Regions from separate parts of the Sulfurovum zhangzhouensis genome, predicted to be linked through region 1. Evidence: riboswitches for the same ligand, from Rfam matches in the RefSeq annotation. Region 1 holds a riboswitch; the other holds the start of a gene.
The links. A riboswitch is a leader RNA that binds a small molecule or an ion and turns the genes downstream of it on or off. The one in region 1 is predicted to bind cyclic di-GMP.
Positions count from the first base shown of each region.

Region 1 (7,356 bases):
AATCGAACTAACAAGATATGAATTGATTCTATTGCAACTTTTACTTGAGAAATCTGAACACCTCTGTACTACGGAAGAGATTCTTTACCGGTTTGATGAGTGCCAGATCGAAATAGGTGAAAAAAATATCCGTAACCTGGTTTCAAAACTACGTAAAAAGCTGCCTTTAGAGATTATCTCCAATATTTATGGAATGGGTTATAAACTTACACTTAAAAAGTAAGCTCAGTTATTCCCGGTATACCTCTTTGTCAATATGATCTCAAAACAAACTCCCTGATCAGTATTGTACATATTCAGTAACCCGCCATGGTGCTCTTCAACGATGATCTTGGACATATAAAGTCCAAGCCCTGTCCCAATATCTTCATGTTTTGTGCTGAAGTAGGGATCAAAAATATTATTTATATGTTCTTTTGGTATACCTCCGCCGTTATCACAGATACGGATTATGTAATGATCTTGATCAGTGTAGGTAGTAATGATGATCTCCGGATGAGGTATAGCCTTCTCCAAAAAGTTATCCTCACTGTTTTTAAGAAGGTTCAACACCACCTGCGTGATTTCATTTTTGTAGAGCATAAGTTCTGCATCGATCCGAAGATCTTCTTTGATGTTAATACCATGAGTTTGCATCGAGCCTTGTACTATCTGTAGTGCACTTCTGATTGGTACAAGAAGTGAAGTAGACTCTTTATGCTTATTCGGATTAAAAAAGTTTCTGAAGTCATCTGTTGTGTTGGAAAGAAACTCTACATAGTGATTGATACGGTTGTGTTTTTGATCAAGATATAGTAAAAATTTTTCTCGGTCTGTTTGATCATTAAGATTATATTGACCACTTACTAATTTGACTTTTATTCCCATAAGTGTACTACTAATCGCGGACAATGGCTGTTTCCATTGGTGTGCAATGAGACTAAGTACTTCTCCCATTGCAGCCATTCGGTGTTTTTTGAGCAGTATTTTATCTTTCTTTCTCAGCTCTTTAACCTTTTCTTCTACCTCATTTTTAAGCTGAGCATTATATTTGCTCAATACGCTTTGTCTAAATAGCAATAAGAGTGCGATCAGAACGAATGGTGTGAGTACCTTTCCTAAAAGTATATAGTTAAATCCTTGTTCATATTTGATCGTGATCCAACTGTTAAGAATATTCTCTTTTGTCTTTTCATCAATAGAGCCTACAGCTTTGTTCAATATCCCAAGCAATGCAGGTTCATCATTACGTACACCAAGGCTAAGTTCCTGCTTCTCATTGAATTTACCAGAGACCTTAAGAGAGCCCGGAAAGTTTTTTTGTATCTGATATCCGATTGCGGTGAGATTATCGATAAAACCAAACGTTTCTCCTTTTATGACACTTTTTAGCCCCTCTTCGATCGATACTGCTTCAATAAATTGGATATCAGGATATCTGGTTTGCAGAAGCTCTTTGAACGCATATCCTTTGACTATACCGATCTTTTTACCTCTGAGCTCACTGATATCACTAATAAAAAACTGATCATAGGTAGTTGTGATAACCAGAGGAACCTCTAATAAGGGATCCGTGAAGTCTAGATAGGCTTTGCGTGAGGGGGTTTCCATGGATAATGAGAGAATATCACACTTTCTTGCTTTTGCATAAGAGAGAGACTTCTCCCAAGTTGTTGTAGGTATGACAGTAATAGGAATACCGATTCTAGATGAGATCAACCCAAAATATTCGGCGCTCATTCCTATATGCTTCCCTTTTTCCATTTTCTCGAACGGTAACCAGTTTGGATCGACACAAAGTGTCAATGATTTTTTCTCTTTGAGGTACTCTGCTTCATGTTTGCTCAATGAAATAAATGTATTTTTTCTGATGATTGCCAACTCTTCTGTACTTAAGTTGATATCATAAGGATTTGTAGTCTGTATCGTAGAACGTATCAGTCTATTATTGATACTTAATAACTCTTCTTGTGTTACAGACCGGATGGCTTTGTCGAGTATCTGGCGAAGGATAGGATAATCATCCCGTATTAGTCCATAGATATCAAAACCATCATCATTGATACCTGTAATCTCGATCTGATGAAACTGGTAGTTATCTCTTATCATATAGTCAAGTACGACCAGGTTGTCAACAACGGCATCGGCTTTTTGCTCACTGACCTTATAGAGTGCTTCATCGATACTGTTGGTATACAGAAGATTCATTGTAGGAAAATTTTCTTTGATGTACTCTGAAGCAGTACTTCCTTTTGCTACAGCAATCGTTTTATCTTTAAGACTCTCTAAGGTATAGAATCGGTTTTCTCTATGGGATACAATGGACAAGCTTGCCTGCATGAGAGGTCCGGCAAAGAGGGCATAGTTTGTTCTCTCAAGTGTTTTCCCGCTCCCATAGATCATATCGATCTCTTTGCGTTTCAATGCATCAAGAACATACTGGAAATTGACACCGTCACCTATTTTTACAAATTCGAACTTAAGACCGGTACGTTGTTCTATCAACTTGTAGTACTCATGAAATATACCGCTGTATGTTTCTCCCGTAATCGAAGAAAAGGGCTTCCATGATACAGCGCTGCAACGAATGATGGGATGTGATTCAATAAATGCTGACTCAGTAGGTGTCAGGTTGATCTTGTGAGGTTTGAGATTAAAGATAAAACCATCAAGGTCCCAATCAGGAGTGACCATCCCAAGCTGTACGTAGAGATCGGTGTTGAGTTTGATTAGTTCAGGTACGATAGCTCCAATGCTAAAGAGCTCCTTTTTGATGAGGTTTTCAGTGATTTTGGCTTCATAGAGCAGTGCTTCTTTTGATTTGGCTTTGGAATATTTTTCATAGATGAGATCAATGATCTCTTCCTTATGATTGAGTGCATACTTCCAGCCTTTACGTGTAGCATTGATGAATCTTTGTGTCCTATGTGGATGTTGTGTGGCTTCCTTCTCGCTGGTAAAGAGCTCAACATCATAAGAGTAAATACCATACTCAGCAGGGTTGAAGATCTTGTAAGATACCTGTTTTTGATCAAGAAAAAAAGGTTCATTTGAAATAAAGGCAGTTATAGCATCGACTTCACCGTTTTTAAATGCGTTGATATCATAACTGTGAGGTATCACCGTGATATCATCCGGCTTTAGGTTGTGTAACTGTAGCATAGCAGCAAGACTTGATTGAGTTAACTCACCTGTTGTTCCCATGATTTGTTTGTCTTTTAATGCTTCAATGCTTTGGATCTCCGGTCTTGTGATCAGGACAAGAGCATTTTGTTTAAAATAGGAAGCAAGCAGAACTACCTTTTTCCCGGCAAGACGATCAAGTATGAGTTGTGAAGAGGATATTCCATAGGTCGATACACCTTGCAATACATTTTCAACCGTATCGATACCAGGAGAATGCTCGTTGATCGTGACATCAAGTCCTGCCTCTTTATAGAAACCTTTCTCCTTGGCTGCGTAAAACCCTGCAAACTCAAACTGGTGTTTCCACTCAAACTGTACGGAAACTTTTTCAAGTGTTTGATCCTGAGCATTGGCGATAGTTATTAGAGATAAAAGTAAAAGAAAGAGTAATCGGAACAGATACACAAAAGCTCACTTTGTTTTAGAAAAATCATAGCAAAAAAATGTAAATTTCCCCGTTATATTAAAAAAATCTATTTTTATGATATATTTTTAAAACTGTGACATTTCGGCAACATTCTACTGTTATACTTGCGCGTTATTTTAGTCACTACAGGAGAGGAATATTGTCAAAGCCAAACTATTCGTGAGGATAGGACGGAAAGCCACGGGTCTATATATCAGAGCGTTAAAGTAGCTTCTTTATCATCTTAGACAGCCGGGTTACCAATAAATTATACATCTGTAATTTAAGGGAGACCCATGTCATTACTCAATCGTTTTTTTGTATTTGTATTTATACTTTTTTCAATACAGCTGAATGCTGATCCTTATCCTCCTGCCTGGGGGACAAACGGGGATGGTGCGGCAGTCCACTTCAAGCCTGCACCATGGCCGCAAAAGAACGAATGGAAACCTTATAGCCGTTTTGGTGAGAGCATTAATGATCCACGTACAGGCGACACTTCCAATGGTGGTACACGTCCTCAAAACTATGTAAATATCGCTTCATCGTGTACAGACAAGGCTGAACCAAGTATCTACTACTATCTCTATAAAGATCCTACTGATCCTGCAAATGATGTCATTATGTTTCGTTGGAGGGTGGAACAAATAGCCAATACCTATGCCACAGGACCGAACGCAGGAGCATATAGTAATGTAGATCCTTGGGGATCAGCGTTATGGACAGTATTTTTCGATATAGACGGAGATGGGTATCGTGATATTGCGGCACATCTGGATGGATCATCCGGTGCCCCTGGCGTAGCGATAGATAGAATTTTTGGTATTTATGGCAATATTCCTACCCAGTCAATTGATTATATAAATGATCCTGAAAATATCAAACTATTGGGACATAATCCAACTGCCTTTACTGATGGTTCAACTATATTGAATTTCGATGGAAATGCTGCTAATCCAACAACAGACTGGAGTACAATTATTGCAGCACCTGATACGAAAAAGGTGTGGGACTATGGGACTACACGCTCTTCGTATAATCAAGATTCTCCATGTCAAGAGTACTATATCGACTATCAGATTCCTATGTCTATGATAGATGCTTCCAGCTATGGAGGACCAAAGCTTGAAAGAGATACTCCTATCTCTATGCTTTTTTGTACGGCAAACAGCTTGAACAATCCATTCCAAAAAGATTGTGCTATCAATAACGATTGGATAGCTGATCCCAATAAACCCGGACCATTTGGCGACTATATCAGTTTCAGTAAGGAAGAACCATACGAGCAGCCTATTGTGGATGATATAGGGGCAAGCGGGTGTAATCCGACAGTTTTGACTGCGAAAGTAAAAGATGTTATTGCTATTGTTGATGGAGAGGCTATATCATCGGTAAGTGATGTAATATTTTTCTATTATAGAGATGACAATGGTGATGGTGTAGCCAATGATGGAAATGAGTGGACACAGATAGCAGCTCCTGCAATACGAACAAGCTTTACAGACTGGATGGTAAACTGGGACTCTACAGAGCTATTTAAAGGGCAATACCTTATAGGGGTACAGGCAATCGATAATCCTACAATAGTAGATGATGATATGAATGCCAGTGCCAAAATCAATCGTACGTTCTCATATCTTTCTGAAGCAGAAGTAAACGCATCTATCCTGGCTGCGGGGGCAACTTATACCGATGGAAATGAGATTTGGCATGCAAATCCGGATATCACTGGTGTCAAGAGTATATCGCTTGCAGTCAATACCTGTGGTGTTGCACCTACGATTGAAAAATACGCATCTATAGAAAATCTTCTTGCAGGTGAGGATGTTAACTTTACGATTGATATCAATAACTCTACAGGTTTTGATCTTTATGTCTCACAAATTTCAGATGTGCTTCCAAACGGCTTTAGTTATAAAAGCCTAGTCAGTCTTGAGCATAACGGAGCACCTATTACTACAAGTTCTGCTCCTCTAGCAGGAGAGACAGGAACAATAAGCTGGTCTTTTGATGAGATCGTTCCAGACGGTGGTCAAATCAAACTTATATTTACTGCACAAGCAACAACTACATCAGGATCATATACAAATACTGCATATGCACAAACCAGCTATGGGACAATCTTGAGTGATCCTATACCTATACACGTGGATGGTGCGAGGATTTCCCTCTCTAAAACACCTAGCAGCTATTTTGTCGCACCCGGTGAAAGTCTTGTATATACTTTAGGATATGCCAATGACTCTAGTATCGTGGTGACGGGTACAGAGCTTAACGACACTTTGCCTATAGGTGTGAGTTGTAATACCTACTCGATTAATGGGGGAGCCGCAATAGACTGTTCCGGTATGGGTAATACTATCAATATACCTCTAGGTATCCTGGGTGCATTTGAAAGCGGATCGGTTGAGATGAATGTTACCGTAGATATCTCATACAGCTCTACAACTCTGCTTAATAGTGCAATACTTACCGTCACTGCGCCGGATGGATCTGATGTCAATAAAACTGCAGAGAGCAAGATCGGTGTAGATATACCTATCGCAGCATTTACTCTAGAAAAAACTTCTGATATAGACTTTGTTTCTTTAAATAATAATGTTGAATATACCTTAACGTATACAAATTACGGTGATGCTGATGCTATGGGAGTGATGCTTACTGATACTTTGCCTATAGGAATGACTTATATTTCATCGGTGCCTTCCGCAATAGACAATGGTGATGGAACATATACGTGGGATCTTGGAACGGTTGCAGCAGGCAGTAGCAGCAGTGTGACTATTATTACAGAGGCAACAGAAGATGCTCTGGTTACCGGTGTATTTACCGGTGAAAACCCAGCCAGAAACAATGCAGAGTTATCATGGAGCGGACCTGCAGGCGGTGGCTCTGTAGATGCTTATAAAGATGTAGGTATTGATAGTGAGACCTGTCAGGCATTTTATTATACGGATATTACCGGTGATGTTGGAAATGCAGGTACACAGTTATTGGCACAAAGTTCGATCATAAATGCATCGACCGAACACAACGTGACCTTTAGTACAAACAACGCTACTGAGCATGTTGGAACCTATTATATGGAACCTGTGGCATCCACTGCCATCAACAGCGCTGATTATACACGTTTTGAAATATTATTAAATTATACGTCATCTGTTGTTGCAAATGTTAATTTTACCGTGGCAGTGTATGATTATAACCCGGCTGATGGGACGACTATACTGATTCAGTCAGGACTGACTGCCGGTTCAAACGGAAATTCAAATAAAACGATCTTAATGAGTGTAACCAATCCATATACTATCCCGGCAGGACACCGTATACTTTGGGATATTAATGCGACATCATCAAAAGTTACAACGCTCTCTTTCAACGTCAATAATATGCAAAACAGATCACTTTTATGTAAGACAGCTCCAGCTGCTATGAGTATTTCCAAGACAGTTGACCTAGCCAATGTCACAGCAGGTATAGATACTGCTGTGACATATACGATCGACTACGCAAATATCAGTGGAACAGATGTGACCAACGTGATTATTACAGATATACTTCCGTCAAATGTTACGATCACAAGTTCTACACCTACCGTAACATCCTACGTTGGACAGGTAGCTACATTTGATATCGGTACAGTTGCCAGCGGTACAGGCGGTCAGGTCATTATCAATGCTGTCATTGGCGCTGCAGCAACAGGTACCCTGAGTAACTTTGTTGCTTTAAGCAGTGACAATGCAGAAGATGTAAATGATACAGCGATGACAAGTGTAGGTCCGCTT
Region 1 is NZ_JAQIBD010000001.1:749,882-757,237, reverse strand. It holds gene PGH07_RS03940 (response regulator transcription factor) at 1-223, shown strand, start outside; gene PGH07_RS03935 (ABC transporter substrate-binding protein) at 226-3,570, opposite strand; cyclic di-GMP riboswitch class I at 3,730-3,836, shown strand; gene PGH07_RS03930 (Ig-like domain-containing protein) at 3,868-7,356, shown strand, end outside.

Region 2 (7,356 bases), on a different contig from region 1:
TGCTAGGAGAGCAGGGTATCATCTCAAAAGAGGATGTCGCTGCTATCGATGCAGGGTTGGCACAGATCAAAGAGGATATCGATGCAGGAAAGATCACGCTTGACGGTGATGATGAAGATATCCACATGGCGATCGAGCGTCACCTCACTGAGCGTATCGGTGATGCAGGGAAACGTCTGCATACAGCTAGAAGCCGTAACGACCAGGTAGCACTTGACTTTAGAATGTATGTACAGAGAAATACACTTTTGATCGGTGAGCTTCTTTTGGAGAATATCAAGACCTTTATCGATGTTGCAGAGAAGAATGCAGAGACACTGCTTCCTGGTATGACTCACCTGCAGCATGCTCAGCCTATCAACTTCGGTTACCATATGATGGCCTATGCTAGTATGTTTAAACGTGATTATGAGCGTTTTATGAGCTCTTATGAGCGTAATAATTTCTCTCCTATCGGATGTGCAGCACTTGCAGGTACACCACACCCGATCAACCGTAAGATCACAGCTGAAAAACTTGGGTTTGATGCACCGACACTTAACTGTTTGGATACGGTAAGTGACAGGGACTTCGCGCTTGAGATACTCTTTAATATCTCGACGATGATGATGCACATGAGCCGTCTTAGTGAAGAGCTTATCATCTGGAGTACAAGCGAGTTCGGCTTCGTGACACTAAGTGACAGACATGCAACAGGAAGCTCTATCATGCCACAGAAGAAGAACCCTGATATCCCAGAACTTTTAAGAGGTAAGACAGGACGTGTAAACGGTAACCTGATCTCACTGCTTACAGTGATGAAAGGACTCAGCCTTGCATACAATAAAGATATGCAGGAAGATAAAGAAGGTGTCTTTGACTCTGTAAGAACTGCAGTTCTTAGCTTGCAGGTAATGAATGAGATGATCGCTGAGATGAGAGTCAATGTAGAGAAGATGGATAAAGCATGTATGATCGGTCACCTTTCAGCGACAGACCTAGCTGACTATCTTGTACGTAAAGCAGGACTTCCGTTCCGTGATGCATACCATATCGTAGGTAATGTCGTGAACTTCGCTGAAGAGAAGGGGCTTGATATCTCTGAGCTTACCCTGGAAGATCTACAGAGTGTAGATACTCGCATCGCTGAAGATGTAGTAGCACTGCTTGATAACCGTGCTTCGATGAATGCACGTAAGTCTGAAGGTGGTACGGCTACCGAGAGAACTCTGGAGCAGATAGAGAGTATGAAGGGTTGGCTAGAAGCTCAAAAGTAAGGATGATGACTCTACTCCTTAAATTACTTCAGTAAAAGAGAGATAATGTGCATGGAAGAAAAATAAAAACTTCATTTCAGATATATAAAGATGCTTTAAAGTTTGAAATGATATTAGTAATTTTATTTATACTTTTTCTTGTATCCATTGAGTTTAGAACAAGTAGTCATTTAGAAAAATATGATGGTATACCTTGTCAAAATAAGATATTTTTTTTACAAAAACCTATGAGAAAAGTTATAGGTGGAAATAGTACTATGAATGAAGGGTACTATTATATTACAAAGAATATATTGCAAGATGTCGACGAAGACTATGTTACAGCGCAAAAAACTGATATAGTTTTTTCAAAAGGATCTGAGTTTAGAGTTGAGGGATACTATGTCGCATACAACAGTGGTCCATTGTCAGGTTTGGGTGGTGGACCAGTTCCTGAGTATCTTGTAAAAAATATCAAGAGTAATGAAAAATTTTGGATATCCTACTTTAGTTTTGATTGTAATAGTTGCAACGTTACTACAAATTTTGATGGTGAACATTTTGATGTATTTGAACATTTACCTAACAATAAGATAACTAAAATGGAGATAAACATATAACTTTAACTGGTTACATATCGCCTGATATGTAACCCATACTCTACTGTTTTTCATTTCTAACATTTTATCTCGTTCCCACTCTATTGAGTGGGAATGCATACTTTACGTTAATATCCCAATACTATAAAATTCATCGTTAGATGGCAGAAAGATATCAAATACGCACCCCAAGGGCACTTCCTCCTTTCAGTCAGGGCGCATTCCCGTGCGAACATGGGAACGAGAGTAAAAGAATAGAATGTATATTGCATATGAAAATTCCAATAAGTGGTGAAACATTCATCACTGTCTTATATTTTTTTAATATTTTTCTCAGTATAATGAATCCAGATATTAATGTTAAAAGCTAAACTTGTTGTGAAGCAAGGACAGAAAGTCATGGGTCTTTATGTGTTAAAGATCGCCAGACCGCACACTAAAAGAGGTATCTTTTCGATATCCATTTAAGGATAGTTCTGTTTTTTTTCTCCCTAGTTTTTGATATTTATATGATACATACCCAATCAAAGGATCGTTGTGAAAAAATATTTCTTCTTGGTAATTATGGCCCCGCTTTTTCTTTTTGCAAATACGGCATCACTATCCAAATCTCAAGAAATCAAAGCAGATCTGGTCACAGTGGTAAAATCAGAAAGAAAGATGTATCTTTCACATAGAGGAAAAGTATTAAAAACATATAAGATAGCTTTAGGCGGCAATCCTGTAGGTCACAAAAAAGTGCAAGGTGACCAAAGAACGCCGGAGGGCTACTATAAGCTTGATTATCTAAAAGAAAATAGTTCCTTTTATAAAGCCTTGCATGTTTCATATCCAAATGCAAGAGATTGTTGTAATGCCAGAAAAATGGGTAAAAGCCCAGGCGGATCGATCATGATCCATGGACAACCAAATAATGAAAGTGGATGGTTTAAATCATTTTTAAAACAACGTACTGATTGGACTGCAGGATGCATAGCAATGTATAATAGTGATATGGATGAAGTTTTAAAGCTTGTGCAGGTTGGAACTACCATTCATATCAAGCCTTAATGAGTTTGCTTTTTCTCTCCTTCCCAACGTCTTTGTTGGGAAAGTGCCCATAGGGTGCATACTTCATATGAGATTTTTGAGGATATTGAACGGCTAAAGAGCTTCTATCTTCTCAATAATCTTTCCAACTTTTTTAGCTTTTACCTTCACTCCATCCACTTTAGCCACAGGCTGAGACTTACATTTTTTACACATATTGATGCATGATTTGACTTTGATGGAAGCATCAGGGAAAGCATTGGAAAGCTTTTTTTCAAACTTATTGATCTTGGGAAATTTTTTGCAAATATTTATCTTCATAGTATGACTATAGCACTGTATGTGTGTAGTGTGTGGGGAAAATATATCAAATAAACATGTCAACTGAACGACCTTGTAAGCAGTCTTATTTGCAGTAGTGCAAAATAAGACGTAGCATTTCGAGAGGTTGACGATTTTTTGTTTCGTTTTTTCTAAAAAAATGAAAGAATAGAACATTTATTATCATTGAATGGTTGATGTAAAAGAGCTTATCTTTGTACATGCATTTCCATACTTTTCTTTTTAGTAAAGAAAAGTACCAAAAGAAAAGCGTTGTTTCACAATTGTGCGGACGATGCTCTCGGCGTGTTGCTTCGCAATATTGCACGCCTTCGCATCTGCACAAATAGTGCAAAACCACAAACACAATAATACAAATTAGAAAGGTCGTTCACATGACAGGTTTGAATTAAAATATTTGCTTTAACAAAGCCTAGGAAGTAGTGAGTTAATAAATACTCGGCAGGTTTATATTTTATATCTTTTATGCTATCGTATCCCCATACTATGAAGGACTATAATGGGAAGCGAGAGTACGGATATAAAATCTTTGGACCTTTATCTTGAGAAGCTTGAAAAAGGTACCTATGATGTCCATATGAGTGATGCGGATCATGCAGATTTTCTGGAGATACTGAAGCAGCATGATGAGGAGAAGTTCTTTACCTACATCAACCTTCTTTCCGTAGAGCTCAGGGCAGAGATACTTATGGAGCTTCCCCTTCCTTTTCAGGTCGATTATATTGAGGAAAGTGATGAAGTAAGACTTTCAGAGATCATTGAAGCACTTGACAGTGATGATGCGACCAATTTTTATCTGACCATTGCAAAGAAAGAGAAGGAAAAGAGCCAAAAGGTCTTTGAACTATTAAGTCAAAAGAGACAGGATACGATCTCTGATCTTATCACCTATCCTGAGGATCAAGCCGGTGCACTGATGCAAACAGAGCTCTTTATGGTACCAAGCTATAAGAGTATCGATGAGGGTAAAGCGTTATTGGCAAGACTCAAAAAAGAAGGGATAGGTACGGTTCAGTCAGCATTTATCACTGATGAGAGAGGAAAGTTCATCAAAACTATCCCGATAGATGATCTGTTGTTGGAAAGTTCGGATCAGACCTTTGATCAGATCATCGATAGATATCCCGAATCCTATAGTGTCTTAGCGCATGAGAGTATCGATAAGGTGATAGAGAGTGTGAGTAAGTATGACCTTACCACGCTGGCCGTACTTGATAATAAAGGTAACCTTTTGGGGCGTATCACCCATGATGATGCACTTGATGTAATGCAACGCCGTGCTACGGGGCAGATATATAACCTTAGTAGAGTACATAAAGATGAAGAGGTACAGGAAAGTTTTGTCAAGTCGACACAAACACGCTCTATCTGGCTGGCAATTAACCTCATTAATGCTATTATCGCATCACTGGTCATAGGTGTCTTTGAACATACGCTTTCTGCTATTATTGAACTTGCGATCTTGTTGCCTATTGTCGCCAATATGGCTGGCACGGCTTCTGTGCAGACAATGACAGTCATTATACGCCAGATGGCATTGGGAAACATCAACTTTACACTGCTTCGGCCGATATTTCTCAAAGAACTTCGTATTGCTGTCGCGAACGGAGTGATCTTTGGTGTAATGAGTTCTATCGCTGCGCATGTCTGGTTTGGAAATATGCATGTTTCTGTAGCGATCGGGCTTTCGATGTTTGTGAGTTTTGTCTTGGCAGGTTTGTTGGGAACGACTGTACCTATTGCCTTGAAAAAGATGAACTTTGACCCCGCCGTTGCCAGTTCGGTTATTGTGATCACTGCAGTGGATATCATCGGTTTTTTTAGTTTTCTTTGGTTTGCAAAGATGATTGCGTTATAACAAATAAAAAGGAATAAAATGAATGTATCAGTAGAGTATCTGGGAGATAAGAAATTTAAAGCGAATACTACGAAGTCTTCGTATATCATGGATTGTAAAGAGATCACTCCTGTGGAGTATTTTGCTACGGGGATTATCGGTTGTACAGGGATCGATCTAGTGATGATGGCTGAAAAGGATGGTTATGAAGTGAGTGACTATACGGTAAAAGCAGATATCGAACGTATCAGTGTGGCACCGATGAAATTTGCTTCTATCCATATCACTTATGACTACCATTGCGGATGTGAGGCCCAAAAAGCTAAGAGATATATCCTATCTTCATTGGAGAGTTACTGTACGACAGTGAACTCTATCAGGGACTCGGTAAAGGTAAGCTACACTATCATCCATAACGGTGAGAAGATCGCAGATAAAGAGAGTATCGCTTCTGGTGGCGGCACACTTCTTGATGATGGTTTTGGTGGAGCATGTTGCTCATAGTTTTTAACTCAAAGAGTTATAAGTGGTTTAAAGATTTTAATAGAGAATAAGTTTCTTTAGCCACTTTTTTAAAAAAAGTAGCCAAAAATCGTCAAGTTCATGAAACGCGACGGAAATTTTTGCACTTCTGCAAAACTTCCTGCTTTCAATGTCTTTCACTTGACACAATCATTTAGATCATGCTTGGTGCCAGAAAGGCGTGCCTATCGTTGGAGTAGATGGAGATGCCATGTCTCGCTCCTGCATCGTACCAGCTTTATAGCCAAGTCTACCTGCAGTTACAGCGTGTTTAAAGGCATTTGCCATTTGGACCGGATCGTGAGCCAAGGCAACAGCTGAATTCAGTAATATCCCATCATATCCCAGTTCCATCGCCTGGATCGCATGGGATGGTTTGCCTATCCCTGCATCTACGATCAGCTGAAGGTCTGGGAACTGTTTACGGATCGCTTTTAGGTTATATGGGTTCATCAGACCTCTTCCTGATCCAATCGGTGAACCCCACGGCATCAGTGTCGTACATCCTGCATCGACCAGCTTTTGAGCAAGAACCAGATCATCGGTGGTGTAAGGCAGTACTCTAAATCCTTCTTTGATAAGGACTTTGGTTGCTTCAACCAGTTCGAACGGATCTGGCTGGAGATTGTACTGGTTTCCTATCACTTCTACCTTGACCCAGTTGGTACCAAAGACTTCTCTTGCCATCATCGCAGTAGTGATCGCCTCTTGTGCTGTGTGGCATCCTGCAGTATTTGGCAGGACCTGGACACCCAGTGACTTGATGATATCCCAAAATGGGTTCCCTTTGTCTCCGCCGGACTGACGGCGTAGAGAAACAGTAACGATCTGTGAACCTGACGCTTCGATCGCCTCTTTCATCACTTTAGGAGAAGGGTAGAGTGCAGAACCGATCATCATACGTGAATTGAACTCTTTGCCTTCAAGTATCCATTTGTCGCTATTTGTATCTATCATATCTGTATGGCTCATTTTAGCCTCCTTGTACAGGTGCGAGGATGTCAAGTGCATCCCCATCTTTGATCATTGTTGTTTCATACGTCGTGTTGAGTACAAAAGTGGTATTGAGTGCCACGGCAAAGCCCACTTTATACTCCAGGGCGTCAAGCAGCTCTCTCACACTCATTTGTGCTTTTTCAAAAACTTTTTTTTCACCGTTTACAGAGATCGTCATGCGCTTTTCCTTATACCTGTATTCAGTGCCTCTTCTACGATCGCAGGAGCTAGCAGATAGCCATGGCGGTAAAGACCGTTGATACGGGTCAGTCCCTTATGCTGCTCGATACGGGGGAGGTTATCCTCCAGTGACGGGCGGCAGTCGGTTTTGGTCTTGACAATGCGTGCTTCAGCAAAGCTTGGATGCATACTGTAGACTGCCGAGAGCAGCTCTAGGGAAGATCGTACCGACATTGGTGACTTATCTTCACTTTCAATCTCCGTTGCACCGATCACGAAACGGTGATTGGCACGCGGAACAATATAGATCTTGTAGCGAGGGTGCATCAGTCTGGTCGGTCTGCTGATATCTACTTCAGGAGCATCAAGCCAGAAGACCTCACCGCGTACCCCGCGTAAGTCCGGCATCTCTGCTTTGGCACCCAGCCCGCGTGTATCAAAGATCCAGTCAAAATCAGTACCGTGTGTCGCATTGAAAGTATCTATATCACTGAGCCCTTCATCTATCGGGTGGTTTTCATACCAAGTAACCCTAGGATGATCCAGCAGATACTGTGTTGATGTTTCTACGAACATTGCAGAGTTGACCTGTCCTTCTGCATAAAGATGGTATGCC
Region 2 is NZ_JAQIBD010000002.1:590,233-597,588, reverse strand. It holds gene argH (argininosuccinate lyase) at 1-1,256, shown strand, start outside; gene PGH07_RS08210 (hypothetical protein) at 1,304-1,855, shown strand; cyclic di-GMP riboswitch class I at 2,191-2,271, shown strand; gene PGH07_RS08205 (L,D-transpeptidase family protein) at 2,372-2,884, shown strand; gene PGH07_RS08200 (DUF1450 domain-containing protein) at 2,978-3,184, opposite strand; gene PGH07_RS08195 (magnesium transporter) at 3,705-5,063, shown strand; gene PGH07_RS08190 (OsmC family protein) at 5,082-5,546, shown strand; gene PGH07_RS08185 (thiazole synthase) at 5,724-6,536, opposite strand; gene thiS (sulfur carrier protein ThiS) at 6,538-6,738, opposite strand; gene PGH07_RS08175 (FAD-dependent oxidoreductase) at 6,735-7,356, opposite strand, start outside.
Region 2: it holds a riboswitch for cyclic di-GMP, as region 1 does, so the genes downstream of both, PGH07_RS08205 (L,D-transpeptidase family protein) here and PGH07_RS03930 (Ig-like domain-containing protein) in region 1, are expected to answer to the same signal.